Linked DNA regions of Anatilimnocola floriformis. The protein of the gene in region 2 binds, or shares a complex with, the protein of the main gene of each other region. Links are inferred from orthologs where the notes say so. Each region holds a gene or a part of one and is shown on either strand. Other genes may lie near its edges.

What was found.
Region 1: the proteins of smc (region 2) and M9Q49_RS26890 are in contact, whole or in part, in a crystal structure (PDB 3ZGX), measured with the Bacillus subtilis proteins. The link is inferred for Anatilimnocola floriformis from one-to-one orthologs.

The regions. Positions count from the first base shown.
Region 1 is NZ_JAMLFW010000002.1:536,737-550,872, reverse strand. The notes cover bases 5,019-7,949. They hold M9Q49_RS26890 (segregation and condensation protein A), read right to left. Parts: upstream 6,919-7,949; coding sequence 6,118-6,918; downstream 5,019-6,117. Other genes in these bases: M9Q49_RS26880 (hypothetical protein), read left to right, coding at 7,776-7,949; M9Q49_RS26885 (hypothetical protein), read right to left, coding at 7,037-7,594; M9Q49_RS26895 (inorganic phosphate transporter), read left to right, coding at 5,019-6,116. In the rest of the region: M9Q49_RS26910 (DUF4838 domain-containing protein), read left to right, coding at 1-2,101; M9Q49_RS26905 (hypothetical protein), read left to right, coding at 2,109-2,537; M9Q49_RS26900 (DUF4838 domain-containing protein), read left to right, coding at 2,497-4,602; more of M9Q49_RS26895, read left to right, coding at 4,722-5,018; more of M9Q49_RS26880, read left to right, coding at 7,950-8,567; M9Q49_RS26875 (hypothetical protein), read left to right, coding at 8,612-9,406; M9Q49_RS26870 (hypothetical protein), read left to right, coding at 9,399-10,265; M9Q49_RS26865 (HpcH/HpaI aldolase family protein), read left to right, coding at 10,262-11,047; M9Q49_RS26860 (hypothetical protein), read right to left, coding at 11,057-11,356; M9Q49_RS26855 (TraR/DksA family transcriptional regulator), read left to right, coding at 11,627-12,001; M9Q49_RS26850 (signal peptidase II), read left to right, coding at 12,087-12,620; M9Q49_RS26845 (hypothetical protein), read right to left, coding at 12,644-12,859; M9Q49_RS26840 (hypothetical protein), read right to left, coding at 13,020-14,136. UniProt on the Bacillus subtilis protein: Participates in chromosomal partition during cell division. May act via the formation of a condensin-like complex containing Smc and ScpB that pull DNA away from mid-cell into both cell halves.
Region 2 is NZ_JAMLFW010000001.1:3,888,137-3,903,605, forward strand. Bases 11,206-15,469 are described here. They hold smc (chromosome segregation protein SMC), read right to left. Parts: upstream 15,120-15,469; coding sequence 11,406-15,119; downstream 11,206-11,405. Other genes in these bases: M9Q49_RS15035 (glycerophosphodiester phosphodiesterase family protein), read left to right, coding at 11,206-11,381; M9Q49_RS15045 (HEAT repeat domain-containing protein), read right to left, coding at 15,156-15,469. Also shown: M9Q49_RS14995 (hypothetical protein), read left to right, coding at 257-592; M9Q49_RS15000 (helix-turn-helix domain-containing protein), read left to right, coding at 650-2,002; M9Q49_RS15005 (OmpA family protein), read left to right, coding at 2,043-2,867; M9Q49_RS15010 (hypothetical protein), read left to right, coding at 3,229-3,801; M9Q49_RS15015 (hypothetical protein), read left to right, coding at 3,997-4,623; M9Q49_RS15020 (hypothetical protein), read left to right, coding at 4,627-5,337; M9Q49_RS15025 (PSD1 and planctomycete cytochrome C domain-containing protein), read left to right, coding at 5,529-8,060; M9Q49_RS15030 (DUF1501 domain-containing protein), read left to right, coding at 8,070-9,533; more of M9Q49_RS15035, read left to right, coding at 9,543-11,205. UniProt on the Bacillus subtilis protein: Required for chromosome condensation and partitioning.

The DNA.
Region 1 (14,136 bases), on a different replicon or contig from region 2:
GGTCGGTCGGTTGGCACTCGAACAGAAAGCTGCCTTGCGAGATCGGCTGGTGGCATCGGCCAAGAAGAAGCCGTTGCTGCGGGCCGATGCGGTGGTTCGTCAGCGTGACGGGAATCGCGTGTATTTGGCTGGCAACAACGACGACGCTCATTACTACGCGGTGGTGATGCTGCTGAATGAATGGGGCTGCCGCTGGTACCTGCCGACGGAGCTTGGCGAGTGCATTCCGCGGCACAGCGAGCTGCTCGTCGGCGATCTCGATGAAGCCTACGGTTCGCCGTTCGAAGTGCGTCGTTACTGGCTGTCGTGGAATGGGAGTAACGACGGCCAGGCTGAGTTTTCGCACCGCAACTTCTTCAATGAGTTGCTCGTGCCGAATGGACACAACCTGGCGCAATACACCAAGGATCTGATTCCGCCAGGCAAGACGATGTTTAACGTGCCGATCGCTGAAGATAAAACGGCGGACCATGTGGCGAAGCAAGTCGCTCCCATGTTTGCGCAGGGGAAGGACGTGCAGCTCGGCATGGAGGATGGCTTGTACTCGAGCGATTCGCCACTCGACAAAGAGCTGATGGCGCTGCAGTACGACAAGCATTTTCTGATGCCCTCGGCCACCGATGCATTTCTCACCTTCTACAACAAGGTGGCCGAACGGCTGCTGAAGGAGAGTCCGAATAGCGCTTCGCGAATCGGATTTCTGGCCTATGCCAACATCACGCTGCCGCCCGTGCGAGTGCAGAAGGCAGCCCGGCCGCTGGTTGCGTACCTGGCTCCGATCGACATCGACCCGATTCACGCCATGAACTCTCCGCTGTCGGCGCCGCGCCGTGAGTACAAAGAGATCTTGAAGAAATGGTCCGAGGTGATGGACGGCCGCGTCGTCATTTATGACTACGACCAAGGGATGATGGTGTGGCGCGATATTCCGGCGCCGAGCGTGCAGATGTTTCGTCACGATGTGAAGGAATACCAACAGGCCGGGATTCTTGGCGTCGATACGGAGAGTCGAGGCGCGTTTGCGACGATCTTCACCAACTTGTTCTATCGCGGCCAGCTGCTGTGGAATCCCGAGGCGAACGTCGATGCGTTAGAGAAACAGTTTTATGCCGACTTCTTCGGACCGGCTGCAGAACCGATGCAGGCCTATTGGACCGCAATCAACAAGGCTTGGGCCGAATCGATCGTCACCGAACATGAGTATCACGTAATACCGGCGATCTACACGCCGGAGCTCGTGCAGCAACTCGGCAAGTGGATCGACGAGGCCAGCAAGCAGGCGGCCGCTGCGGAGGCAGAAAAGAAGCCGTGGGACAAGGTATACCTACAACGTCTCGCCTTCATGCGCGACAGTTATCAGGTCACCGCCGAATACACTGCGATGATTCGCGCCGCGAATACCGAAGTCGACTATCCAGCGGCTGCGCGTCATGGCGAAAATGCTCTCGCCGCGCGCGAACGATTGACGGCACTTAGCGGCACGCTGACGACATACAAGGTAATCGGCGAACACGGAGCCGCCTGGTTTCCGGGCGAAGTGGAGCAATATCGCAAGCTCGCGAAATTGACTGGCGGCGATGGAGGAACGCTGGTGCAGAAGCTGCCGCTGCAGTGGCTTTTTCGCACCGACTCGCAAAAAGTCGGTGTCGATCAAAATTGGGCGACAGCAGCAATCGACTTGCCGGCGCAACCGACCGGCACGGTCGATTGGCATGATGTGCAAAAGTCACAAGACAAATGGCAATGGCTGCGAACGGATGTCTATGCGCAAGCCCAAGGCGTCGTCACGGCCGACCATCAGAGCTATACGGGGCAGGCCTGGTATCGCACCGAGATCGATCTGCCCGCCGACAAAGCCGGCGCCAAGCTGCAGCTGATGTTTCCCGGTTTGTTCAACGAAGGTTGGCTCTACATCAACGGCGAGCAAGTGGCCCACCGCGAGAACTACAATCCCGTGTGGTGGTACAACGCCTACGAGTTCGAATGGGACGTGCCCGTGGCCGGCAAGCTGAAGGAGGGGAAAAATACGATCGCGCTCCGCATCAACAATCCTCATCACATGGGCGGCATGTTCCGCCGACCCTTCCTCTATGCCAAGTAGGATTGCCATGATCCGCAATTTGTTGCTCGTCGCGCTGCTCCTCTGCAGCGCGCACGTTGCCTGCGCTGAAGCGCCCGCGGTTCGCCTCGCGGGCAACGGCAAAGCCTTGCTGATCGTGACTACGAGCTCGAAGGCGAGTGCTGCGGTCAAAGCCTCAGCGCAGGATTTGGCCACATACCTGAGCCGCATGAGTGGCGGTGAGTTCAAAGTTGCCGAAGGAGACGGCAGCGGCGGAATCGTCCTTGGTCTGCCGAAGGATTTTGAGAAGCTGCCGTTTGCGATTGAGTTTGGGAGCGGACCATTTGAGCGTGAGGATTATCTCCTTCGTTCGCATGGGTGGCGCGCTTTACTTACTTGGCGCAACCGATCAGGCCGTTACGCATGCGACGTGGGACTTGCTCCATCGTCTTGGTTACCGGCAGTTCTTTCCGGGTGAAACTTGGGAAGTCGTGCCGAAGCTTGACGATGTTCAGATCGCGATCGACAAGCGGGAAAGTCCGTCGTTCCAAGCTCGTCGCATTTGGTACAACTGGGGCCTCTGGGGTTACAACGACGAACCCTATCGCCAGTGGTGCCAGCGCAACCGAGCCATCAAAGGCTTCGATCTCAACAGCGGCCATGCCTACGAAGGGATCATCGCGGCAAACCGCGCCGAGTTCGACAAGCATCCGGAATACTTTGCGCTCGTGCAGGGCGAACGCAAGTTGCGCCCCGATGTCAAATTCTGCATATCAAATGCCGAGCTGCGCAAACTGGTCGTCGCGCACGCGCAGCGGACGTTCCAAGCCAATCCGCAGCTCGACAGCATTTCGATGGATCCGAGCGATGGCGGCAATTGGTGCGAATGCGAGGAGTGTCGCAAGGTCGGCAGCGTCAGCAATCGCGTGGTCACGTTGGCAAACGACGTTGCCGTCGGCATCAACGATCTGAAGCTCGGCCCGAAGTACGTCGGCATGTATGCCTACAACCAGCACTCGGCGCCACCGACGATCAAGGTGCATCCGAATGTTATTCCGAGCGCCACGACCGCCTTCATCGGCGGTGGCTTTTCTTTCGACCAAGTTGTCCGCGGTTGGCAGGCGCAAGGCGCGCGGATGGGAGTTTACGATTATCTGAGTGTGGTCGATTGGGATTGGAACCTGCCGCGCGGCGGAAGTGGCTCGCGCCCGGCGCAGCTGGCCAAGTTTCTGCCCGATATCCATGCTAAGGGAGTTCGGTTTTACGACGCCGAGTCGGGCGATTGCTGGGGGCCGTGTGGCCTAGGCTATTATTTCGCGAGCCGCGTGTTGTGGGACGTGGCCGAGGCGGAGCGTCTCGACGCGATTCTCGAAGACTTCCTCGACAAGGCATTTGCCGATGCCAAAGTGCCGATGAAGGAGTTTTATCGACTGATCAACCTCGACACGCAGCGCCGGCCACCTGCCGATTTGCTCGGCCGGATGTATCGCCAACTCGCCGCCGCTCGCGCAGCCACGACCAATCCCAAAGTGCTGGAGCGCATCGACCACCTGACGCTCTACACGCGTCACGCCGAGTTGTATCACGCCTTTGCAAACGGCGGCGGGTCGAAGGACGATGTGGCCAGGCATGCCTATCGCATGCGCAAAACAATGATGGTGCACAGCTATGGTTTGTGGGCTCGGCTCATCAGTCAGCAAGCGGCGCTCACCCCCAATCATCCGCTGAAGAACGAAGAACCTTTCAGTCGAGAAGAACTCGTCCACATCCTGGCCGAAGGGATCAAGAAGCAGCAGCCCGTCGATCCTGGCTTTGAAGGAAAAGAATACAGTCGCCAACTCGTTCCAGCCGCGGCGGCACTCAAGCTAGCCAACGTGCCGCAGGGACGTTTTCCCACGGCAGCGCAAGATCATCAGCAATATTTCATTTGGGTGCCCGAGAAGGCTGGTAGTGTGGATCTCTCGATCGCGGTGCAAAAGCGCTGGGTCAATCGATTGCCGAAGGTCAGTCTCTTTTCGCCGCTGGAAGTAACGCTGAATGCGGTGGCCACCGATGACAGCTATCAGCCCGACGGAGTAGAGCGCGTTATCAAACTCAAAACTCCTTACGCCGGCCTGCATCGCGTCGAGACTTGGGATGGCGGCGACTACACGCACATCAAATGGCCGGCGGCCATGCCGGTGACGATTGAATCGGGCATCGATTCGCCGGATGTAACGAGCCACTTTCGTGGCGCGTGGACGATGTATTTTTATGTGCCCAAGGGAACCAAAGTGGTCGGCGGCTGGGCTTCGCGGATTGCTAACTGGGCGCCGCGCATTTCCGGATCGCTCATCGATCCCGACGGCAAACCCGTCATCGACTTCGGCAAGGTAGAAGAGGGGTGGTTTGCCGCGACGGTCGCTGCGGAGCAAGCGGGCAAACTGTGGAAGTTTGAAAACAGTCAGGGTCAGCGCCTGCTGATGACGGTGCCTCCGTACCTGGCCCGCAGCACGGAAGAATTGCTGCTTCCTGAAGAAGTGGTCGCTGCCGATCGACCGTGAAACTTGGGAGGAGGGCGCAATGCCCCCCAATCGACGAAGCGACATCCGAGCGACTTGCTCGATGCTAGCGGCGAGGATAGGCTAGTCCTCTCCGAAATCCTCTCCCTGACCGGTGTCGAATGCCCCTGGCAATGCTTGATGGCCTAACCGTCGGGCACTTGTCTTTTCTTGTGCTCGCGCTGGCCATTGTCTTCATGTTCGAATTCGTGAACGGGTTTCACGACACGGCCAACGCCGTGGCTACGGTGATCTACACCAACAGCATGCGCCCCATTCCAGCGGTGATCTGGTCGGGTCTGTGCAATTTTTGCGGTGTGTATCTGGGAGGCATCGCCGTCGCCTTCAGCATTGTGCATCTGCTGCCGGTCGACATGCTGGTAAATATCAACACCAACGCCGGCTTTGCGATGGTGCTGGCCCTGCTGATCTCGGCGATTACTTGGAACTTCGGCACCTGGTACTTGAGCCTGCCCGCCAGTAGTTCGCACGCGCTCATCGGCGCGATTCTCGGAGTAGGGCTGACCAATGGCTTGCTCGCTGGCCATTACTTCGGTGTGGGATTGAATTGGCACAAAGTATTTGAGGTGGGACTCGCACTGCTGCTATCGCCGTTGTTGGGATTCTGCCTGGCTGGAATTCTGCTGCTGATTTCGCGCCAACTGATTCCCAATCCCCAGCTCTACACTGCGCCCGAGAACGGCAAGCCGCCGCCCTTTTGGCTGCGCGCGATTCTCTTTCTGACCTGCACGGGCGTGAGCGTTGTACACGGCTCGAACGATGGCCAAAAAGGGGTCGGCATGGTGATGCTGATTCTCATCGGCCTGCTCCCGGCGCAGTACGCGCTGAATTTGCATCACGACCCAACCCAGATCGCCCGAGTCATCAAGGCCGCGACAGAGGTTGACGATTTGGTCGCCGAGCCTGGCCGTGCTGTTGATGCTCCGCGACTTCACTCGGGCTGTGTTCGCGAAGTTTTAGAGGGAAAGAAATCGTTCCAAGAAGTCGCGCCCGAGCAACGCTGGCAAGTCCGTTCGGCGCTTTTGCACCTGGATTACCATGCCCAGGAGTACGTGAAAGCCCATGGGAAGGAATTGCCCGAAGCCAAGCGAAAACAACTGTCGAAGCTGCGCAAGGAACTGGCCGCAGCGACTGAGTACGCCCCGTCTTGGGTGTTGATGGCAGTGGCGGTTTCACTGGGCCTGGGTACGACAATTGGTTGGAAGCGAATCGTGGTGACCGTCGGCGAGCGGATCGGCAAGAGCCATCTGACTTACGCTCAGGGCGGCATCGCTGAAATCGTGGCGATGAGCACCATCGGCATGGCCGTGTTCGGCGGCCTGCCAGTAAGCACTACGCACGTTCTGTCATCGGCTGTCGCTGGCACGATGGCTGCCAACCGTTCGGGAGTTGAGCAGCGAACTGTCTACAAGATCGCGCTCGCCTGGCTACTCACGCTGCCGGCAACCATGCTGATGTCGGGGCTGCTACTGGTGGTGTTTCGGTGGTTTGTCTGATTTACCGGCCGCCGACGTGCATGTCGTCGCTGACCGGTTTGTTGGCATAATCGTCGGCCGCGACGATTTCCTTGGTGGGATCGAACTCGGCGTCGGGGACGATCCAGATTTCGCCGTGCATGTCGTTCTGCTCGGCCCGCACGCTGTGATGGCGGACGAGTTCGAGCACCGCAAGGAAGACGCCGATCATCGCTGATTTGTGCATGCCCGGCTGAAACATCTCGCTGAACGAAGCTCGCTGTTGCTCGGTAAGTTTGGAGTGGATCCGCTGCATGTAAACCTGGATCGGCGTTTCGTCGTAGACGATGGTCGATTGCTTCGCCACCTTGTTCTTCTCGCGCAGAATGCGTCCCATCGCACTGACGAGATCCCATAGCTCCACTTCGTGGATCGGCTGATCGGCTGGCGCGATTTCGCGCGGCGGCAGGTCGCTGGCGAGCCGCGGCACGTGGCGTTGCCAGTCTCGGCCGCGCTCTTCGAGCATGCTGGCCGCGTCTTTGAACTGCTTGTACTCGAGCAACTTTTGCACGAGGTTCTCGCGCGGGTCGTCGAATGTTTCGACCTCTTCACCGCCGTGCGGCAGCACCGCCCGCGACTTGATCTCGATCAGCGTGCTGGCCAGATCGAGAAAATCGGCCACGCTGTTTACATCGAGCTGCTCGAGCACTTCCAGGTATTGCAGGTACTGCTCGGTCACCGTGGCGATCGAGATATTCTGCAAATCGACCTCCTGCTTCCGCACCAGGTACAGGAGCAGATCGAGTGGGCCGCGGAAGGTGGTGAGGTCGACGCGGAAGTCCATGCGGGTGTGAGGAGCGAGGAAGAGAAGAACAGGATTGATTGGGTTGATTCAGGCTACGTGCATCTTACGCAAATCCACCAGGGGCGACGAGATGAAACAAACGGCGATCGCAATGCAGCTAGCAATTGGCCGAAGATTGCGCGGTCAGGCCGCGCAGCAGCGGAAGCCGATAGTCAGAATCCTTCTCGTTCCAAAAGACAAATCCGTTCGGCAAATCGATGTTGAAAAACGACTCGTAATACTCATCTTCGTTGAAGGGTTCTCCATCCTGCCCAAAAATCTTTAGCTTCACGGCCTCGTTTTTCAAATCGAGGCGTCCTTGATGCAACGCAATTGCGGTGAAGGTTTCTTCGTTAACCATCTTCCTGGGCAGATCTCCCTGTCCATACAGTTCGGCGATAGCGGAGATTAGTCGATCGCTCTCGGGTCCCGAGCGGAAAAACCGAACACCCAACCTGTAGACGTGATTCTTGACAAGGTCCATCTGCGCATCAAAGCCACCTTGAATTCCTTTAACCACTTGCACGTCCATTCCCACAACCTGTTGCTGGTGTGCAGCGGCCAGGTGAAAGCGAAAGTACTTACGATCACCACTCAAGTCGCTGATGCGAAATGTCAAATCGACAAAGCCTTCTTCGCTGTATTGATCCAGAATTGGATTGCCATGCTTGTCCATGCGCAGATTCATGGGAGAACCAATTGAGTTTGTTGGGTTGTTTCGACCGGTTTCAATCAAGTCCGGATAACCGAGAGTATCTTAGAACGCTGCCATTCGCCTGTAACCAAGATGGTCGTGCTGCTCGAGAGACGGTTATCATGCAAATGTTCCTCAGCCGCACCCCTTTCCATCAGTCGTTATGCCACCCGATGCCATTTACTTTAACGGCGGGGCACTAATCGTCGTGGGGATGCTGTTGATCAGCGGGGGCGCTGTTTTTTCCTCGCCTAGCGCCCACCCCTGGATTGTCGGCCTAGTCATGGGAACGATGCTGCAGCAGACAGTGCTCGCCGCGGCCTGGTCAGCGATTGGACCGTGCAAGTTGATGTGGCGGATGCCATTGTCGTTGGTTTGGGCGGGCCTGATGGGGGCCGCGCTGGAGGTGCCGCTGATGATGGGGCCACATGCGCCCAGACTGGTATTCATCATCGCAACCTCAAGTCTGTGGCTAGTCGGTCAGATTCCACTTTGGCTAACGTCGCTGAGCTTCGGCCTGCGGTTGCAACATCATGGCTATCCGCCGGAAACCGATCCACCGAAGCAGGGTCAATTCAGCACTAGCCAGTTGATGGCTTTTATGGCCTTCATCGCGGTGCTGCTGGCAATCGGCAGACTGATTGTCCTCGGCGGCGCAGTCAAAATGCCCGACATCATCGAGTTACAGATGATGGCATTGATGTTTGCCACTCAAATGCTGATCACCTTGTCGCTGCTATTTACCGCCCTGCTGCCGAAGTGGTCGTGGCGCTCAAGCGTGATCGGCGTGGCGATTGTGGGCATTGCTACCGTCATTGAGGCTAGGATTCTGAGTGTCTTCATAGGCGAAGATTGTTGGATTGCGATCTGGACGAACCTGTTCGGCGCGATCTGGGTGCTGATCTTCGCTGCCATGATTCGTAGCAGCTATTATCACTTTGGCGCGACGAAGTAGTGTGGCGACGAGATGAATTGCATTCGTTACCTGCGAGCCGATTTGTGAAATTACCCGAGGTGCCGCTTCACTGGCGAGTAACCGGCTTGATCGCCAGCGGCCTGATTTGCGTTGGCTGTCTCGCCGGAAATTCACCGATCGGTGCGGTGGGTTCGGGTTTGCTGTACGCCACTCTCTTTCAGCATGCGATGCTGGCCGCCAGTTGGGTCAGCTTGGGGCCGGGGACGTTTTCCTCACGACTCGGTTTGTCATTCGGTTGGTTGGTGCTGCTGATCGGTGCTGCAGCCGTTCCCCTGCTCCACGATCCAGAAGAGAGAGGGCCGGAAGCCCTGTGCGCCCTCGCGCTTGCCCTGTGGCTGGTGGGACAAATTCCTGGCTGGTTGCTGGCCTGGTCGCTGCGAGTGCGAATCGAAATACCTGGAGCCAGCCGGAACAAAACGCAGTTTCACTTGCGTCATCTAATGCTGCTGATGGTCGTGGTGTGCGTGATCACCGCACTGTCACGCGAGGCCCTAGGTTGGCGACTTCTCGCTGGCGCCAATCTACGCGTGCTGGGCATCCTATCTGCGTCGCACGTGATCATCCAATTCTCGCTTGGATTCTGTCTCTTGCGGCGTCGCCACGTGATGATCAGCTTGTTGGTGGGTGCATTGCTGATTGCGGCAGGGACATTCATTGAAGTTGAAAGCTTAGATCGCGCCGCGCCTCGAGAAGGCAACCTGCTCTTTTATTGGATGTACGGTTTCGCGGCGTTGTGGGCGTGCTTGTTTGCCTGGGCCTTGAGGAGTGGCGGCTATCAGGTTGAATCTGAACTTTTCAAAGCAAAGTACCATGCCTGATAGCAATGCAATTTATCGGCGAACGTGGTGGCTGGTTGCCATTGGGTGTATTGCGCCCAACGTGTTGCTGCCAGTGATGAAAAACACTCCAGCCTTCTGGATTGCGGGACTCATTTTAGGAACCGTCTTTACACAGCCGATATTGGCAGCCGCGTGGGCCGCCTGGGGACCTGGGAAGGTGAGTGTACGCATTCCTCAATCGTTGATGTGGGCGGTGGTCGTGGGTGTCTCGCTGGCAATCGGCGAGCTATTCATGCCGAACGAAGTGGACGTAGCCATCTTTCCGCTTCTCACCATAACGCTTTGGCTAATGGCGATGGTTCCGTTCAGCGCAACTGCAATCTTCCTCGACTTGCAATTGCGTTATCAAGCAGACGATCGCGACTTGACCTCGCAGACGCCTCGACAATTCAAAATCAAACACGTCTTGGTATTCACAGCGCTCATCGCCGTGCTGTTTGCGTGGTTGAGGCTATTCATTCAGTGTTCTGCGGTCGGCCCAATCAAAAGCAGCGAGTTTTGCTTGTGGTGCACTTTGACGTTACATCAAGTCGTAATCAATTTCCCCTTGATCGGCGCGGCAGTGTTGCCGCGAAATCGACGACTCTTGTTGGCTGCCGTGCTGCTTGGTGTTGGTGGCGTTACGATCCTGGACTTCTGGTATGCCGACCGCTGCATCGGCGGCCTGGGACCATCCGAATACCTCGGTCACGTGTTTCTGTGGAACAATGTCGCGAGTGTCGTCTGGGTGCTGATCTTCACCGCGATCATTCGCCATTGCGGCTATCGTTTGAGCAGACCCCATTCGACCGCGGCGAACGAATTTTCCTCGCTGCAATTCAAGAATGACCTCCCATGAAAATCGAAGCAATCCGTGCCTTGCGACAAAAACTCAAAGCAGGCGCGACCACTTATGGCCTGTGGGTCACGCTCGAATCGGCGAGCATCACCGAGATGGCCGTGGCGGCGGGGCTCGACTTTGTGGTGATCGATGCCGAGCATGGTCATCTTGATTGGCAAGACATCGTGCAGCACTTGCGGGCGATGGTGCGGAGCAACTGCGTCGCGCTCGTGCGCGTCACGGAATTGAACGGTGGGCTGATCAAGCGAGCGCTCGACATTGGCGCCGATGGCGTGGTGATTCCGTGGGTCGAAACGGCGGAGCAGTTGCAACAAGCGATCAGTTGGTCGCGCTATCCGCCCGAGGGACTGCGGGGGATCGGCGCGGAGCGGGCGACTCACTGGGGACAGACGCTGGTCGAACATACGCGCGATGCCAACGACCACGTGCTGGTCGTGCCGATCATCGAAACGGTTCGGACGCAGCAGCAGATTCAGCAGCTCGCCGAGGTCGACGGCAGCGAACTCTTTTGGTTCGGCCCCGCCGATTACTCGTCGACGGCTGGCTATCGCGGTCAGTGGGAAGGGCCGGGATGCGCCGAGCAGATCCTACAAATGCAAGAAACGTTGACGAAGGCCGGCAAGTACTGCGGCTTGCTGGCGACCAGCAACGATGATTTGTTAAAGCGCCGTGAACAGGGTTTTCGGCTAATCGGCCTCGGCAGCGATGCGGGATTACTGATTCGCTCGCTGCGCGGGGCGCTCGGCGTGGTTGATCGTGACCGGCCTTGGAAATCGTGAGCGCTCGAGTTAGTTCTTAAGCCGGGCGATGTTTCGCTCTGCTTCGGCAATTTTTTGGCTGCACTCCTCGATCAGTTGCGCATTATTAGCGGCTTTTGCGTCCTCTAATAGTTTCTGCCACATGGCGGCAGAAGCCTCCCATTCGTGCTGCGGTCTGCCGTTGGATAGCCGAGTTTCGTTGTGAACGTGGTGGACTTTGTGTTGCTCGCTGTGGTCCGCCAGCATGAACGTCGCCGAGATCATCGCAGCCACGACGATGGCCAGGCCCGCGATGGTGAGCAGATTTTTTTGCCGATTCGAAATGGCCATGGCCGCCTCCTGTGCCCGCAAAGAAAGCTGAGGCGGATTGTGCCTGCTTGCTAGCGAAAAGGCAACAGAATGTGACGGAGCCCTGAGCGCCCACCTGTCGCCTTTTGCCAGTAATTAACTAGATTTTTACCACACCTTTGACGGAGGCTTATTGCACAAGTACAATAATGGGGCTAGGGGCCGTTTATTTGTTTCAAACGGCTTGCAGCGATTTTTGGGCTGCTGACGAGATGACTCCAGCGCCCCTTTTTGAGTTGAGGGAGCTCGCGCGTGAAAAAGATCGAGGCCAAAGAGTTCAAGACATTGCTCCTCACCCTCAGGGCCCGGTTGCGTGGCGATGTGTCGGCCCTCGCCGACGCCGCTCTCGGCATGACCCGCAGCGAATCGAGCGGCGATCTCTCCCGCATGCCGATCCACATGGCCGACATGGGGACCGACGCCTTCGAGCAGGAATTTACCCTCAGCTTGATGGAACACGACGGCACGACCCTGGATCAGATCGAAGCTGCTCTTGAGCGAGTCGAAGCTGGTCTCTATGGTGTCTGCATCGAATGTCAGGCCAAGATTCCCAAGACTCGTCTCCAGGTCCTTCCGCATACGCCTTACTGTGTCAAGTGCGCCGAAAAGCAGCCGACGACCCACTAAATCCGCCACGAGCAATCCGAGTGCTCAGCGAGTGCGGGAAGAAACTACGGACTCAGCGGCAGATCTTGAACTGCCGCTAGCGGCCGTGCCGACCAATCGGTACGTCGCCTTCTTGAGCCTGGCCATCGTCGGCTTTGCCGTCGATTGGATCACCAAGCAAATCATGTTTTCCTGGCTCGGCTTGCCGCAGCAGGATAAATATTTCTGGATCGTCGAAGGCTACGTCGGCTTTCAAACCGCGGTCAATCGCGGCGCCCTCTTCGGCATGGGCGAAGGCTACTGGTGGGTGTTCTCGCTGCTTTCGGTCGTCGCCGCTGTCGGCATCATCATCTGGCTGTTCTACTATCGCGCGGCCCACGATTGGCTGCTGACAGTGGCCCTCGGCTCGGTGATGTCGGGCATCTTCGGCAACCTCTACGACCGCCTCGGCCTGTGGGATGCGAGTGGCTTGCCGCCGGAATTCGAGCACGGTGTGCGCGACTGGATTCTCTTTCGTTACCAGCAATACACTTGGCCGAATTTCAACATCGCCGATTGCATGCTGGTGTGCGGCGCGTGCTTGCTCGTGTTGCACGCCTGGCGTGGTCCGCAAGTGGAACAAAAACGCTCGGCGGCCTGACGCTCGTTTATCCTGCGGTGTTGCTACGAAGCAGGCTCTAGCTGCTCGACCTTGCTCATCGTGACCAGCGGATAAAGATGGTGCCGATATTTTCCGTCCGCACCTTTCACGAGAATTGCCGCTGCCATCGAACTGACGGTCACCATTTCGCGGTGCAGAATATCGACCGTATCGCCACTATTCATGGTGATGCGAATCGGGCCTTGTCGAATCAAGTCGTTGAGTTCTCCCCGATCCATTCAACTGGTTCCAAGTAGGTGGAGATCTAGATTCTTGAATAGGGCTGGTTAGAACGCCGCCGCTATTCCTTCTTACTTCCACTGCATTATAAGCAGCGGTATCCACTGATCCAAGTTTCGCCCGATCGCGGCGAGCTGTCGCAGACGCGGCAACCTCTCACTACCGGAACGCTGGATAGCACCAACAGCTGTGCTTCCGCGCGACATCGCCCAGTGGATCGCATTCGAGCTCAAGGGTTGTGCTGCCGGGAGGAATTTCCACCAGCACGTTCGCAATCGCCTCGTTCTTGCTGGAATACATTTCCTTGCCATCGACGCGAACGATGAATTTGATGGCCGGGTGGCGGGCCGCGTAAGCGACGGCGGTGAAGTATCTGGCCTTGGCGGGAATCTCGTACTGCAAGGTCGTCGGCGCGTGCGTGAAGAGGAACTCGTTGCATTCTTTGTTGTTCAACAGCGGACTTCTGGTCCCTTGGTTCACGGCAAACAAGTCTTCGTGGTTGCGAAGGATCTTGGGCTTCAAGCTTGTCAGTGAAGTCGGCTTTAGGTTGAGAATTCGGGCCGGGAGCGGTTCGCGCAGCGGCACGTCGCGCCCGATCGCGCCGTTTCCCTCGACGATCCGCACTTGATTGCTGACGTAGGTGATGGCCCGCTCGTGCACCATCAAACCTGGTTGCGCATTCGTGCCGAGCGACTGTTCACGTTCGACCGATAAATCGGCGCTGGCCCCTACATGCTCGAAGACGGCAACTCCGTTGAGCGCCATCGTCACCTTAACCTGCCCTTTGTCCAGCCGCACCGAGATTTCCATGCGGTTGTTGCTGTTGGGCGCCAAGAGTGCGCGACGAACGGAGGTGCTGACCTCGGATGCGGCTCTTTTTTTAACGAGCGTCAAACCGGTCGTTTCACCACCATAGCCATCGAGCGACAGAATCACGATGCGCTCGCCGATTGGCAACAAGAAGTGGATTTCGTCATGTTTGTCGCCCACGCGAAAATCGACCCGCCAATCGTAGCTGCAGTTCTTCAGCAGAACTGGCAGTCGCAGCCGCGAGTGCACCCCGATATCTTCCACGCTCAGGCTGCCGTTCGTCTTGTGCCAATGACCGCGCACCAAATCCTGATCGATATCGACGTGGGAATTGATTTCGACCCACTTATTCAGCGGCAAGTCTTTGCCCTTTTCGGCCGCAGAAGTCGCGGCTGGCGCACTGGTAGGCGTGCTCGCCGGCGGAGCAGTCGGAACGGCGATCAGCATCACGCCCCCGTCGCCTGCG
Region 2 (15,469 bases):
CGGGGTACGAAAGAGGGGGTGGCTAATTAGCCGTCGCCTGAGGCTGTCCGCCGGTTCCGCCGTCAGATCAAAGCTGGCTTCCCCTGTGTGGCGCCTCTCAGTACACTTCGCGCGGATTATTCCGCCAAGGCGCCGCCAAAACGGTTGTTCCGGAAAGAACGGCAAATCAACGTAAGTCAAAAGCTTGAAACAGAATTTAGGGCTTTTAGAATAGGTAGATCGGCCCTGTCTACCGCAGCTTGCAAAGGAAGCAGCAATGCGTGGTGCGTGGATGGGGTTCGGGCTTGTCGGTTTGGTGCTTTTGATCGGTGCGGCAGTTTATCCGGAGGCTCAGGCTCAGCGACCCGTAACGGGCGCCGAGCGTGGTCAGCCGGGCGAGTTGCTGGCGTTGTCGATGGATGTTGAGGGGCGGCAGCAAGTTACCGTGGTGGATCCACGGCGACAGGTGATTGCCGTTTATCACATCGACAGGAATACTGGCGGCATCAACCTGCGAAGTGTACGTAACGTGCAGTGGGACTTGGTCATGGAGGACTTTAATAGCGGCAGCCCCACGCCGCGCGAAATTCGATCGATCGCAGATCAGCGCTGACCGGCCGCCACGCCGGTCCCGAATTGGCTTGGCGACTCTTACAGAGTTGCCTGGAGAATGAACGAAATGGCCGGCAAGATTTTGAACAGTTCCGAAGCCGCTGCAATGTTGGGCATCAGCGAGGATCAACTCGTCGAGATGCGGCAGCGGAACGAAATCTTCGGCCGGCGTGATGGCGCGAACTGGACTTACAAGACCGAAGAAGTGGAACGAGTGATCGCCGAACGCGGCGGTTCGGGTGTGCTCGGCGACGAAGCCTTCGATGGCTTGCTCGCGGGATTGTCTTCGCCCACGCAAGCTGGCGGCCCGATTCTGGTCAGCGAAGAAGAGCTCGGCCGTTCGCCCGAAGGAACCAGCAGCACGATCATCGGCAAAAAAGACAGCGTCAAATCGGCTGGCGACAGCGATCTGCAACTCGCCCCCGAAGGTGACATCGGCTTGTCGGGCATCGGCGGCAAACAAGCCTCAGGCATTCTCGGTGGATCCGATCTGAAGCTCGGCGGCAGCGGCACGGGCACGGGTTCAGGCCTCAAGGGTGGCAGCGATGTCGACCTCGGCGGCGGCTTGGAACTGGGCGACGACGAATTGAGCTTGGCCGCGGAATCGAACAAATTTACGTCCCCGCCCAAGCCGGCTGACGACGATGACTCGGACGAGATCGATCTCGATTCCGATAGCGTCGGGATGGCCAGCGGCAGCGTGATTGGCAGCGGCATCGGCAGCGACATTACGCTGCGTGGCGGCGACTCAGGCATCAATCTCAAGCCCACCGACAGCGGTCTGTCGCTCGAAGAAGAGCCCCTCGATCTCGGCGGCTCGGCGGTCGATTCGCTCGAACTGCCCGAAGACGACGATGTGATTTCGCTCGACGAAGACGCCGGCGATCCCGACATGGCGACGCAGTTGAAGCAGGACGATCAGTTCCTGCTGTCGCCATCGGATGCGCTGAGCGATGACGAATCGGACAGCGGTTCGCAAGTGATCGCGCTTGAAGACAGCGAATCGTTCGACGCCGACGCGGCCACGATGTTGCGTTCGGGCTCGACACCGCTCAGCGAAGATGCGTTTGGCGCTGCTCCGATGGATGCCTTCGGTGCGGCACCGATGGACGCTTTTGGCGCGGCCCCGATGGATGCCTTCGGCGGAGTTTCGCCGATGGGTTCGGCGGCGCCAATCACGGCGATGGCCGGTGCGCCGGCTGCTCAAGCGGTGTATATCCAAGTGCCGGTTGTCGAAGCACCGTACTCGGTGTGGAACGTGCTCGGCTTGTTCTTTGTCGCGGTCATGATGCTGTGCTGCGGCATGCTGACGGTCGACATTCTGCTCAACATGTGGGTCTTTGATGGCCAGTCGTCGATGTCGATGGCCCTCATGGATCTGGCGATCGATACTTTCCAACTCAACAAATAATTGGCGCGCGACTGTCGCTTGATTCGAAGGGAGTCGAATCATGAAAAACCTCATCATCTGTGTTGCTCTGCTGACTGCCGTTCTGGGCTGCGCTAGCCCGAATGCGCAGGTGCGCCGCGTCGAAGACGAAAAAGAGCAACTCAAAGCCACCATCCGCATGCAGCGCGATCAGAATCGGACGCTGCAAACTCAGGTTGCGGGTCTCGAAACTCGCCTCGACGAAGCCGAGACCCAACTGGCCGGCGGCAAACGGCGAACCTTGACGCAAGATTCGGCCTCTGGAACGGTGACGTCGCCACTCGCTGGGAATACTCGTGCGCGGCCGAAGCCGCAACCTGCCGAAGAATCGTTGTCGTGGCGGCCGCATCGCGGCGCAACGTCGGCAAACACGGTGCTCCCAGCCGTAGCTCAACTCGCTCGGCAGGACGAGCGGATTGCGGTCGATCCCGAAACCGGCGCCGGCGTGTGGTCGCCCGGCGTGACGTTTGAACCGAACAAGGCCGCACTCACACCCCAAGGCCGTCAGCAATTGCAGGAGCTGGCGCGTGTGCTGCAAAAGCAACCGGCGAACAAATTTCGCGTGCTGGTGGCCACGTCGGCCGAGCGCACTGGCTCGCGCAGCCGCGATGCTGCCGCAACGAGTGGTCGCAAACTGGCTGCATCGCGAGCCCAGAGCGTGGCCGACTATCTCGACGGCCACGGCATCGCCGAAGACCGCCTGGCGATCGCCAGCACCGGCGTCCGCAAGAACACTCGCGAGCAGCACGGCTTGCCCGCCGACGGCGTGGAAGATGTGCGGATTTATCTGGTCGATCCAGAACAACCGGTTCTCGGTTGGCTGCAAAACGACACCGTTCGCCGGTAGTGATTTTCGCTGGAGTTTCGCCATTCGCCGGCGCTGCAAATCAGCCAGCGAAAGTCGGAGTTGCAACCGCGCGGATGTTCAAAATCTCAAGCACCAAACATGTAAAGATGTACGGATTGCGAAACACTTTTCGGCTGCAAAATCTTTAGCGCCATCGACTTGCATGCTCATAACGATCTTGCCGAGAACCTTGTGAAATATTCGTGAGTTGGCTTGCTTTTTTTCGCAAGTTTGCGTTGGAGACCGCTCGCACTCTGGCTAAAGTCGAAAGCACTCCCGTTCTCCACTGCACTCCCCTTATGCAGTTCGCCGCGAACCAGCGGCGTGAAAACGGGTCCCCTGATTGCGAGGATTACGCATCATGTCTCCCCAAAGCCGCATGGAAGAAGTCGACCTATTGATCCTCAACGCCCGGCTCCGCGACGAGCTCGAGCCGTTCCTGGATGAATCGGTCGACGTACTTTCCTGCAAACAGCTCCCCACCTCTGACGAGAACGACTTTCTGGCCTCGATGCTGGCTTGGGAACGAGCCCCCGCGCTGCCGATCAGCCAGTGGTTCGATCCGCCGCTGCAGTTGCCCCCGCCAGAACGGCTGAACGATGCCGAACTGCACGCCGTACTTGGTGCTGCGGTCGAACAACTCGCCAGCCGCCGGATTTATCTGGAACTGACCGATCACTTATCGGACCGTCAGCTGTATTGCCTGATCGCCCGCGATATCCTGCCGTCGCATGAGAAGAAGCTCGATCTGCCAGGCAACTATCTCAACTGGCGTTGCCTCGACGTCGAACTCGATCCCGAAACCTGGCTCGCCTATTACGCGACCGACGACGAACGGGACGCCTGGACGCAAGAAACGTCGCAGCCGTTGCCGGACATGCTGCCGCCGCCGCATGCTCGCGATTTGCCGCGGCGCAAAGATCTGCCGCGCTAGTTTTTCTGAGGGCTTCCTGATAGCCCGTAGCGTTGGTGAGGAAGTTCCGCGGGGCAGTGGACGACTTCGCTAACGCTACGGGCTATCTCGCTGCTAGCACGCAGAAAACTTCATCTAGGAGGTTTTCTCCATCCCCGGTAAAATCCCGGATGCGGCAAAGGAAGGCCGTTCAAATTCCAGCAAAGGATGGCTGACATGCAGTGGGTTCCTTCTCCAAGTTTGCGATCGCTGGTTATCATCGCCTTCCTCATTGGCTTGCCGATCCTGGCCTTGCCTTGGGTCTCGAAGCAGATCGATGTCGCTCTCTACGGCGGCTCGAAAAGCAACGTGCCCGATCTGGTGATCAGCACCGATCAAAACACCGCGCCGCAGCGAGCTCATCAGCCGTTGCAGATTGACGGCGTCTCGCCCGCGCGGTTTGATGAATCGCTGGTCGAACGCGAACCGCAACGGCCCCGCGAAGGAGCCGGCCTCGATGCAGTCGCCTCGGCCCCGCCGCTGAGCATGCCGCCGTCGTTCGCCAGTCGGATGCCGGCTCAGCAAAACAACCTCGCTCGCGATCCGCAGCTGGAACCCTTTGCCTATGTGCAGCAAGTGCGGCAAAAGCTCGAACAGCTCGGCGCGCAATATGTCGTGCTCGAGGAACTCGACGCCGGTCAGCGCTATCGCTTCTCGGTGCAGATGCAAGTCTCGCCCCGCATGCCACAGGTCCGGCCGTTCGAAGCCGTCGCGGCAGATCCGGCCGCGGCTGCTCGCACCGTGCTCTCCGATGTCGAAACCTGGCGCACGGCAGCTCTCCCCGCAGCAACGTTGCAACGGTGAGGCATGAAGCGAATTCGACGGCGTCTGCTCCTTGTCGTCTTCGCGGCGCTCGCCTTGCTCGCAGCCGCAGTCGGTTTCTTTTCTTACCAGGTGCGGCAAGTTCCTGAGTTTTACCAACAGGCCATCGCAGCGCCCGTCGTCGAACAGCAGCAGGCCGCTGAGCAGTTCGAACACTCGGCTTTGGAACTGCAGAACTCGATTCGCCGCGATGAAGACTGGCAGGTGGAAATCGCCGCCGATGAAGTAAACGGTTGGCTGGCAACCGCACTGCCGCAGAAATTCCCCGGCGTGTTGCCTCCGGAAGTAAGCGAACCGCGCGTGGCCATCGCGCCCGATCGGTTGCATATCGCCACGAAGTACCACACCAGCGGCATTACCACCGTGGTGTCGATCCAGCTCTCGGCGTTTCTCACGCCCGAACCCAATGTCGTCGCAGTTCGCATTCACCGCGTCGCTGCCGGCAACATTCCGCTCCCCCTCGGCAAGTACCTGGAACAGATCACCGCCGAAGCCGCCCGGCACGGCATATACATTCGCTGGCAAGAAATCGAAGGGGACCCGCAAGCGATCGTCACGCTCCCCATCGCCGAGCCGGGTGATAAACGGGCGATCGTGATCCGCTCGCTACAACTCCTGGCCGGCAAATTAGTAGCCGCGGGCACGGCGACTCCTGTCGAACCGGCCCCCAAGCAGCCCGCTCGCCTGACCGAGTAACCATTTTCGGCGAGCTTGCTCATTGTCGCCGAAACGCTCCGCGTTCGGTGAATGGAGCAGGCCTTGCCGCGTGCCTCGGGAAAATAGGGGCGGTTTTCGCCTGCGTGTGTCATAATGCGGTTGCTGATTGCTGCCTCTCTGCCATGCCATTCCCACCTCTCCCAGCCCGCCTGCTGATCGCGGAATCTGTCATGCCTTACTCATTCACTTTGTCAGGTTGGTTGCTGCTCGCGCTGCCGCTGGCCGTTGCGGCAGAACCGCTGCAATTCAACCGCGACATCCGGCCGATCCTCGCCGACAAGTGCTTTTACTGCCACGGCCAGGATGCCAACCAGCGGCAAGGTGATTTGCGACTGGACGATCGTGACGCGGCCATCAAAGCCAAGGCTTTCGTCCCGCGCGATCTGAAGGCGAGCACACTGATCGAGCGAATCAACTCGACCGATGCCGAAACGCTCATGCCGCCGCCGAAGTCGAACCGCACGCTGACCGCCGATCAGAAAAAACTATTGGAGCGTTGGATCGCCGAAGGGGCCGAGTACGAAACGCATTGGGCCTATGTCGCGCCGCAGCGTCCTGCTCCGCCGACAGTTGCCAACGACAATTGGACGAAGAATCCCATCGATCGCTTTGTGCTGCAAAAGTTGCAAGCTGCCGGAATGCAGCCCTCGCCCGAGGCTGAAAAAAGCACACTCATCAAACGCCTGTCGATCGATCTCATCGGTCTGCCGCCCACACCTGAAGAAGTCGCCGCGTTCGTCGCCGACAACGATCCGCGGTCTTACGAACGGCTCGTCGATCGCCTGCTCGCCAGTCGCCACTACGGCGAACGAATGGCCCTGCCGTGGCTCGATGCTGCTCGCTACGCCGACAGTAACGGCTTTCAGCAGGATGGCGACACTTGGCAATGGATCTGGCGCGATTGGTTAGTACAGGCGCTCAACGACGATCTGCCATTTGACCAGTTCACCATCTGGCAACTCGCCGGCGACCTGCTGCCGAAGGCGACGACCGAGCAAAAGATCGCCAGCGGTTTCAATCGCAATCACCTCCTGAACGGCGAAGGTGGCGCGATCGCCGAGGAGCAAAGATTCGTCAATCTCTTCGACCGCATCGACACCACGGCAACCACTTGGCTCGGCCTGACGATGGCCTGCGCGCAATGTCACGACCACAAGTACGATCCGATCACGCGTCGCGATTACTACAGCCTGATGGATGCATTCAACCGCGTCCCTGAGACCGGCACGCCGCAGCGGCAGTCGTCGCGCATCCGCGTTGCTGCTCCGTTCCTCGAACTGCCGAGCGAAGAAAACAAAGCCAAGCTCGCGGAACTCGAAGCCGCGATGAAAGGCCTGGAAAACGAAGCCAAACCGGTGATCGACGCCACGTTCCTCGCCTGGCGAACGGGCCTCTTTGCCGATGGTGAACCGGCCGATGGCAAGGACCTGCCGCGCAATCTCACGCCGCTGCTGCGCAAGCCCGTGGCCGAACGAACTGCCGAGGACAACAAGTCGATCGAGTCGCAACTTCGTAGCTTCTTCGACAACAGTGTCAAAGCCGGTGTTGTTGCCAAGCTGCCCCAAGTCGTAAAGTACGAAGCGGCCCGTAAAGCTTTTGATGAATACAAAGGAGACAAAATCCCGCGAGTGATGGTGATGAGTGACGAACGCCAGCGCGAAACCAGCATTCTCGACCGTGGCGAATATCTCAGGCCGCTGGAAAAGGTCTCCTTCACCACGCCGCAGTTTCTGCCGCCGCTGGCAAAGGACTCGCCGACAAATCGACTGGGCCTCGCCCAATGGCTTGTAGCGCCCGAGCATCCCCTCACCGCTCGCGTGCAAGTCAACCGCATGTGGCAGCACTTCTTCGGTGTCGGCTTGCTGAAAACCGCCGAAGACTTCGGCGTGCAGAGCGAATTTCCGCTCCATAAAGATCTGCTCGATTGGCTGGCCGTTGAGTTCCGCGAAAACGGCTGGAGCCCAAAGAAAATGCATCGCCTGATCGTTACGAGCGCGACCTATCGCCAGGCCAGTCGCGTGACGGAACAACATCGTCAGCAAGATGCTGATAACCGCCTTCTCGCGCGGGCCAGTCGCTTTCGCATGCCTTCGCTGCTGCTGCGTGATTGGGCTCTCGCCACCTCCGGCTTGATCGAAACCCGCCTCGGCGGTGCGCCCGTTTATCCCTATCAGCCCGATGCAGTCTGGGAAGCGCTCGCGATCACCAAAGAACGCGACTTTACTTATCCGACCTCCAGCGGCAAGGATTTGTACCGCCGCAGCCTTTACACGTTTTGGCGACGAACGGTCGGCCCCGCCAATATGTTCGACGCCTCGAACCGTCAGACCTGCCGCGTACGCGCTTCGGCGACGAGCACACCGCTGCACGCACTTACGACGCTCAACGATCCCACTTGGGTCGAAGCCGCGCGAGTCCTGGCAGCTCGCACGCTGAAAGATGGTGGCGAGCTCGATGCGCAACTGGCTGGCGTCTTCCGGCGAGTGCTCTGCCGCGAGGCGAAGTCGAGCGAAATCAATCGGCTGAAAGCAGCCTACGAAAAACAACTCGTGATTTACCGGGCCGATGCTGAAGCTGCCAAATCGCTGCTCTCCGTGGGTGCGGCGCCGCGTGAAGAGACGCTGGATGCTGCCCAGCACGCGGCAATGACGGCTGTTTGCCTCGGAATTCTGAACTTGGACGAAGCGCTGACGCGCGAGTAGGGATCAATCATGTTTCACGAATTGCAGCGAGAAAACATCGCCCGCGTCACACGACGGCAATTCTTCGGCTCCGCTGCCAGCGGCATCGGCGTGGCCGCGCTCGCTTCGCTGCTCCAGAAAAATAGCAGCGGTACAGAAACAAAAGCCAAAGGTACGCCGGCTCTACCAGGCTTACCGCATCACGTGGCTAAGGCCAAACGCGTCGTCGTCTTCTGGCAAGGTGGCGGGCCATCGCATGTCGACTTGTTCGACGACAAGCCAATGCTCCGCGAGCGCGCCGGCCAGGACATTCCCGATTCGGTTCGCGGCACCACTAGGCTTTCGACCATGTCGGCGGGCTACGGCAAATGGCCCTGTGTGCCTGCGATCAAACCGCACAAATCATATGGCAACTGCGGCACGAAACTCAGCGAGATGCTGCCGAACATTGGTGCGCTCGCCGACGACATTTGCGTTGTCCGCAGCCTCCACACCGAAGCCGTCAATCACGCGCCGGGCGTGACGCTCTTCATGACCGGCGCGCAAGTCCCCGGCCGGCCGAGCATGGGTGCCTGGCTGAGCTACGGCCTCGGGAGCGAGACCGACAACCTGCCGACGTTCGTCGTGCTCACGTCGAGCGATAAGGGAAAGACCTGCGGCCAGCTGTTCTTCGACTACTACTGGGGCAACGGTTTTCTGCCGAGTCGTTTTCAGGGCGTGCGGTTTCGCAACACCGGCGACCTCGTTCCGTATCTGGCCAATCCGCCGGGCGTGAGTGCGGCCGGTCGCCGCGCGCTGCTTGATGATCTCTCCGCCCTCAACGCCGAGCATCTGGCCGATTATGGCGATCCCGAAATCGATACGCGTATCTCGCAATACGAGATGGCGTATCGCATGCAAACCAGCGTGCCCGACCTCGTGGATTTTTCGAACGAAACCGAAGCGACCATCAAGCGCTACGGCCCCGATGCACTCAACAAGGGAACGTACGCCAACAACTGCCTGATCGCGCGACGGCTGCTCGAGCGCGACGTGCGGTTTGTGCAGTTGATGCACTCGGGCTGGGATCAACACGGCAACCTGTTTACGCAACTCGAGCAGCAATGCACCGACACCGACGCGCCGTCGGCCGCACTCGTGCAGGATCTGAAAGAGCGCGGCCTGCTCGAAGACACGCTCGTCGTCTGGGGCGGCGAATTCGGCCGCACGCCGTTCGGCCAGGGGGATCCGGCCAATCCCAAGGGGCGCGACCACTTCGGCAAAGCGTACAGCTGGTGGATGGCCGGCGGCGGCGTGAAACCTGGTATCGTTCACGGCGCGACCGACGACTTCGGCTGGAACATCACCGAGAAGCCCGTCCATGTGCACGATATGCAAGCCACGATGCTGCATCTCTGCGGCATCGATCACACCCGGCTGACGTTTCGCTATCAGGGTCGCGAGTATCGGCTGACCGATGTGCACGGCAACGTCGTGAAGGACATTTTGGTCTAAGGAAACGTAATGGTCCGCAGCCTGCCGCCAACTTTTTTCTGGGCTCTCGCCCGAGTGCGCCGCCGTTGGCTGCAAGCGCTGTTGTTTGTGTTTGCGTTCGCGATCCTGCGTTTTACGATCTTCACGCCGCTCGCAGCCGGCGCGCTACGACTTTGTCTCTCACGATGGGGGCGAGCGTCGATCGGCAATTTCGAAATCGCTTCGTTTCTGATGAATCCTAGCGGCATCGTCGCCTTGCTCGCCGTGGGAACGCTGCTGCTAACGACGCACTACTTCGAGCTCTCCGGGCTGATTCGCATTCTGGCCAGCGACCGTCTTCATTGGTGGTCGTCGCTGCGCAGCTCGAGCGGCTTGTTGCCGCGACTTCTGGAGGTGGGATTGCGGCAACTGGTTGTCTATTTGTTGCTGGCGCTCCCCTTCGTCGCCGCGATTGGATTGACCTGGTGGTGCCTGTGGAGCACTAGCGATATCAACGGTCTGGTGATTCTGCGGCCGCCGCGGTTCTGGTGGGGAGCGGGCATCGCGGCTGCTCTCTTGATTCTCTATTTTCTGTTCGCCGCGCAGTGGTTTCTGCGCTGGTTGCTCGCTGTGCCGATCTTGTGCGTCGAGCCAGGCCGCAGAAGCTTGGAGTCGCTCCAGGAAAGCCATCAACGTTCGCGCGGCCGCCTGATTCGCTTTGCTTTCGCAGTCGGAGTGTGGGGGGCAGTCCAGTTCACACTGAGCCTGCTCGTGCTCGGTTTTCTTCACTGGCTGTTTCAAATCACGCTCGATCGCGAAGTCCGTTCCCTGCAAACCGCTTCGCTTGTCGGTGGCGCGGTGGTTCTCATCAACGCAGCGGTCACGGGACTGCTCGGCGCGATCAGCAGTTTGATGCTGGCTGCCGTGGTTCTATCGCTATATCACGATGTCACACCCATTGATGCCGGCGAAGCCGATCGCGTCGATGCCGATGCCGGCGAACAACCCGATCCTTGGTGGCTCGCGCGGAGCGCGGTTTGGACTGTTGCCTTCGGCCTGCTGACGGTGCTCTCTATACTTTCTGCGCGTTCACTTGTGGCCGATGTGCGATTGAGCGAAAAAGTCGAAATTACGGCCCATCGCGCCGGCGGCTCGCGCGGGCCGGAGAACACCATCGCCGCCCTCAAGCAAGCGATCAGCGACCTGGCCGATTGGTGCGAGATCGATGTGCAGTTGACTGCCGATAACGCGATCGTGGTGATGCACGACACCGACCTGGCCCGAGTCGGTGGCGGTCGCAAACAAGTGGGACAGACAACTCTCGCCGAAATTCAAAAGCTCGACGTCGGTAGTTCGTTCGCGCCGCGCTACAAGGGCGAAAAGATTCCCACGCTGCCGCAGTTTCTCGCCGTGGCGCGCAACAGGATGAAGCTCAATATCGAACTGAAACCCCACAACAAGAGCGACGACGAACAACTCACGCGGCGAGTCATCGAAGCGATCCAGGCCGCAAACATGACCGATCAATGCCGCATCTGTTCGCAATCCTATGCGGCGATTCAGCACGCTCGCAAACTGGAACCGATGGTCCCGATCGGCTTCATCGTGGCAACCGCCATCGGCGATCCCACTAGGCTCAACGTCGACTTTCTGATGGTCAAGCAAAACCTGGCCACGCGCGATTTCGTCGACAAAGCCCACGCTCGCGGCATTCAGATTCACGCCTGGACGGTGAACAATCCAGCCGACGTCGCGCCGCTCCTCGATTCCGGCGCCGACAATCTGATCACCGACGATCCGGTCATGATCTGGGAAAAAATCGAAGAGCTACGAAAACTCGATTCGGTAGAACGCGTGCTGCTGCGAGTGAGGCACGCGGTGGGACAATAGGATCAAGCTAGGCGGCAGGCAGGCTTACGCCGCGTCTTCTTCCGCCTGAACCTCTTCAATCTCCAGCTCTTCACCCGCTGCTTCCGCTTCGATCGCCGCACGGGCGGCGCGCTCTTGGGCGGCAGATCGTTCGATGGCTTCGCGGCGGATTTCGCCGTCTTCGCTGACGTCTTCGAAGCGAACCGAGACTCGTTTTGATACGCCCGATTCTTGCATCGTCACACCGTAGAGTGTGTTGCCGGCGGTCATCGTCTTTTTGCTGTGCGTGACGACGACGAATCGCGTCCAGCCAAGGAAATCCTTGAGCACGTCGATAAAGCGGCCGATGTTTGCTTCATCGAAGGGCGCGTCGACTTCGTCGAGAATGCAGAACGGGCTGGGGCGGAACTGGAAGATCGCGAGCAGGAGCGAAACGGCGGTGAGAGCCTTTTCGCCACCAGAAAGAAGGCTGTTGTTGAACGATGGTTTGCCGGGGGGCGTGGCGATGATCTCGACACCACACTCCAGCACGTCGACACCTTCCTCAAGAATGATGTCGGCCTTGCCGCCGCCGAAAGCTTTGCGATACAAGGCTTGGAAATTGACGCGGATCGCTTCGAGCGTATCGAGAAACAACCGCCGGCTGTCGGCATTGATCTTTACGATGATCCGCTCGAGAGCCTGCTTGGCGTCGGTCAGATCTTTGTGCTGACCGCTGAGCGTAGTGAACCGCGAATCGAGATCATCGAGTTCATCCAGTGCATCGAGATTGACCGCGCCGATCTGATTGATCTTCCGCCGAAGCGACTCGATCTCGGATTCGACTTCGACGCGAGCTAGTTCCTCTTCCGCTGTAGCCGCCGCTTGCTCAGCGGCGGCGAGATCGATGCTGTAATCCTCGCGCATCCGGTCGGCGAGCGTGGTTCGCTCTTGACCCACGGTGGTTGCCGAGAGCTCTGCCTGGTGCAGTTGTTCCTCGGCTTTGCGGATTTCACGGCGGAGCGACTGCAGTGTCTCGGCCTGCTGCTGACGAGTTTGATTGGCTGCGTCTTGCACAGCGCGAAGTTCCGACGCGGCTTCGTCAAGAAAGTGCTTTTGTGCGAAGAGCTCCGCAACGGAATCGGTAACGCTGGCGACCGTGTGCTCAGCACTCTGCTTACGATCCACGCACGACTGTAGTTGCTGCTGAACTTGCGCGACCGCCCGATCGCGCTCGGCCTGATCGTCGGCGAACTGTGTCAACCGATGGCGGAGCGACTCGAGCCGTTGTTCGCTGCGAGCAAGAGCGACACGCGCTGCCGTGGCTTGTCGGGCTGCTTCCTGGCGATCGTGTTCCAGGCGTTGCAGCTCTTTTTGTTGTGCCTCGCCCGAGTGCTGATAGTCGTCGATGGCCGCACGATGTTCGGCGAGTTGCTCTTCAAACGCGGCGATGTCGGCTTGCAACTCCGTTTGCCGCTGTTGCAAATTGGCCTGTTGTTTTTCACCAGCCGTTTGAGCGCGGGCGTTTTGATCGAGTCGTTCCTGCAGCTGGCCTTGTTTCTGCCGTTGCTCGGCGAGGCCTTCGTTGGCTTGCGAACGGGCGAGCACGAGTTTGCGAACGTCTTCGTCCTGCAACTCAACGAGGTTGCGAAAGTGATCGGTCTCGCGCTGAGCGTTGGTGATTTGTTCGTGAATCACTTCCAAATCGTCGCGAAGTTCGCGCAGCTGACTCTTGCGAGAAACCAGGCTCGCCGCGGCGTGCCGAGCGCCGGCGATGACTTCGCCGCTGGCTGTCGCAATTTCGCCATCGGCGGTGACAAACCGGCAATCGGGCTGCGCGAGCCCGGTCAGTCGCTGCGCATCGGCGAGCGATTTCACCAGCCAGGTGCGGCCCAGCAATCGCAGCGACAATTGTTTCGCAACGGCTGGACAAGAGACGAGCCGATCAAGACGAGCGACGATAGCCGGGTCGCTTTCCCATGGCTGCGTGGGAAGTGATGCGAACTTTTGTTCTGCGCTCACGAATTGCAGCGTAACTCGGCTGGATGCGTGTTGCGTTTTTCTGATGATGGCCGCGGCGTCGGCGAACGAGCCTTCAATGACGACATGCTGCGAAGCTTCTGCGAGGGCGGCATCAATCGCAGTCGCATGTTGCAGTTCGGTCTGCAGTAGATCAGCGACGATCCCTTTGACGAGCGACCACGGCGGCGATGTCGCGTCGCTGGCTGCGTCGAGAATCTCGCGCACGCCGGCGCCGAAACCTTCGAAGTTGCGTTCGAGTTCCTCGAGCACGGCAATGCGATCTTCCGTCGCATGATGCCGGCCGACGAGTTGGGCCACGTCGTGCGTGCGCGAAGTATGCAGTCGGCGATTATCGGCGAGTTCGAGCTGCGCTGTTTCGAGCTGTTTATGCTGTGCGTCGAGCTCTTCCTGAAATTGTGCTTCGCGAGTACGAACCTGTTCAAGTTCCACTTCTAACAACTGCGCCGCCGACTGATATTCTTCGGCTTGCCTGGCGAGCGTTTCGAGCTGGGCAACCGCTTGTTGCCAGGCGGTTTGCCGGCCGCTTAATTCGGTTTGCACCGAAGCAGCCGATTGCACATGTGCCAGGTAAGCCCGCCGAGCGGCTTCGGTTTGTTCCTGCAATTCGCGATGAGCGGCCGTTAGCGTGGCCGCGTTTGTTTCGTGCGTGGTCACCTGCTCGCTGACCACCGCATGGCTGAGGTCTGCGGCCGCAAGTTCGGCTTCGGTTTGTTGCAGCTTGCCCAGCAAATCGCCATGGCGTTCCTGCATCGCCTGCAAATTGCGCTGGTGCTGTTCGGCTTCCTCGGCAAGTTCCGCGGCCCGTTGTCGTTGATCGCGGATGGTCGCTTCTTGCAGCGAGATTTGCTCGCGATTGGCGGCCAAACGTTGGTCCGCGGCGCGCAGATCTTCCGTGCGAGTGAGCACGGCCGTTTCTGCTTCCAGAATGTCCGCTTCCAGCTTTTCAGCCGTCGCACTGGCAGTCTGGACTTGGTCGCGACGGTCGAAAATCTCTTGTTCGATCGCGCGGAGCTTTTCGGTCAGTCGTCGCCAGTCGGTCAGGGCGACTTGCGTTCGCAGTTCTTGCAGCCGCTGCGTGTGCTCGCGATAGCGCCGCGCTTTCACCGCTTGATTGCGAACGGTCTTCAGCCGGTTTTCGACTTCATCGACAATGTCGGTCAGCCGCAGCAGATTTTGATCGACTCGTTCGAGACGCCGCTGCGCTTCGAGCTTCTTTGCTTTGAAGCGGCTGATGCCGGCGGCTTCTTCGAAAATCGCGCGGCGGTCTTTGGATGAGGCGTTGAGGAGTTTATCGACGCGGCCTTGCTCGATAATGCTGTAAGCATCGGCGCCAACGCCGGTGCCGCGGAACATGTCTTTAATGTCTTTCAGCCGCGCGGGTTGACGGTTGATAAGATACTCACCTTCGCCGCCGCGAAAGACCCGCCGCGTGATGTGAACTTCCGGTGCATCGATTGGCAATCGGCGCTCGGAATTGTCGAAGATGAGGGTCGCTTCGGCGGTGTTCAGCGGCCGCCGTCCCGTCGCGCCGCCCGAGCCCTTGAAGATCACGTCGGCCATGTCTTTGCCGCGCAGGCTCTTCGCCGATTGCTCGCCGAGGACCCATTTTACCGCGTCAACGACGTTGCTCTTGCCCGAGCCGTTCGGCCCGACGACGACCGTGATGCCCTGGGGGAACTCAAAGCGCGTACGATCGGCGAAACTTTTAAAGCCGAAAACTTCCAGCGCTTTGAGCATGGGTGGAACAACACGATATTTGCAAACAACGGCCGGTTACTTGTCAGGCGACTCAGACGTCTTCTTTTCGGACCAGGGGTTCAGTTTACCTAAAATCCCCCTGTCTTTCTTGAGATATTCAGGGTCGATGTAGGATTCCGTCTCTTTCTCTTCGTCTTCTTCGCGAGCCTGATCGAGGCGGTCGATGAAGAGTTCCGAGTCCGGCGTCGCTGCCGACATGTGCGACTGCGGCAGACCACCGGCATCGACCACGTCCGCTGGCTGTTGGTCGCCACCTTCACCGCTGCGATCGTACTTGCGGCCTGGCCGCGGCAGAGCATCGATCACAAACTTGGCGTTGAGCAAGCCCT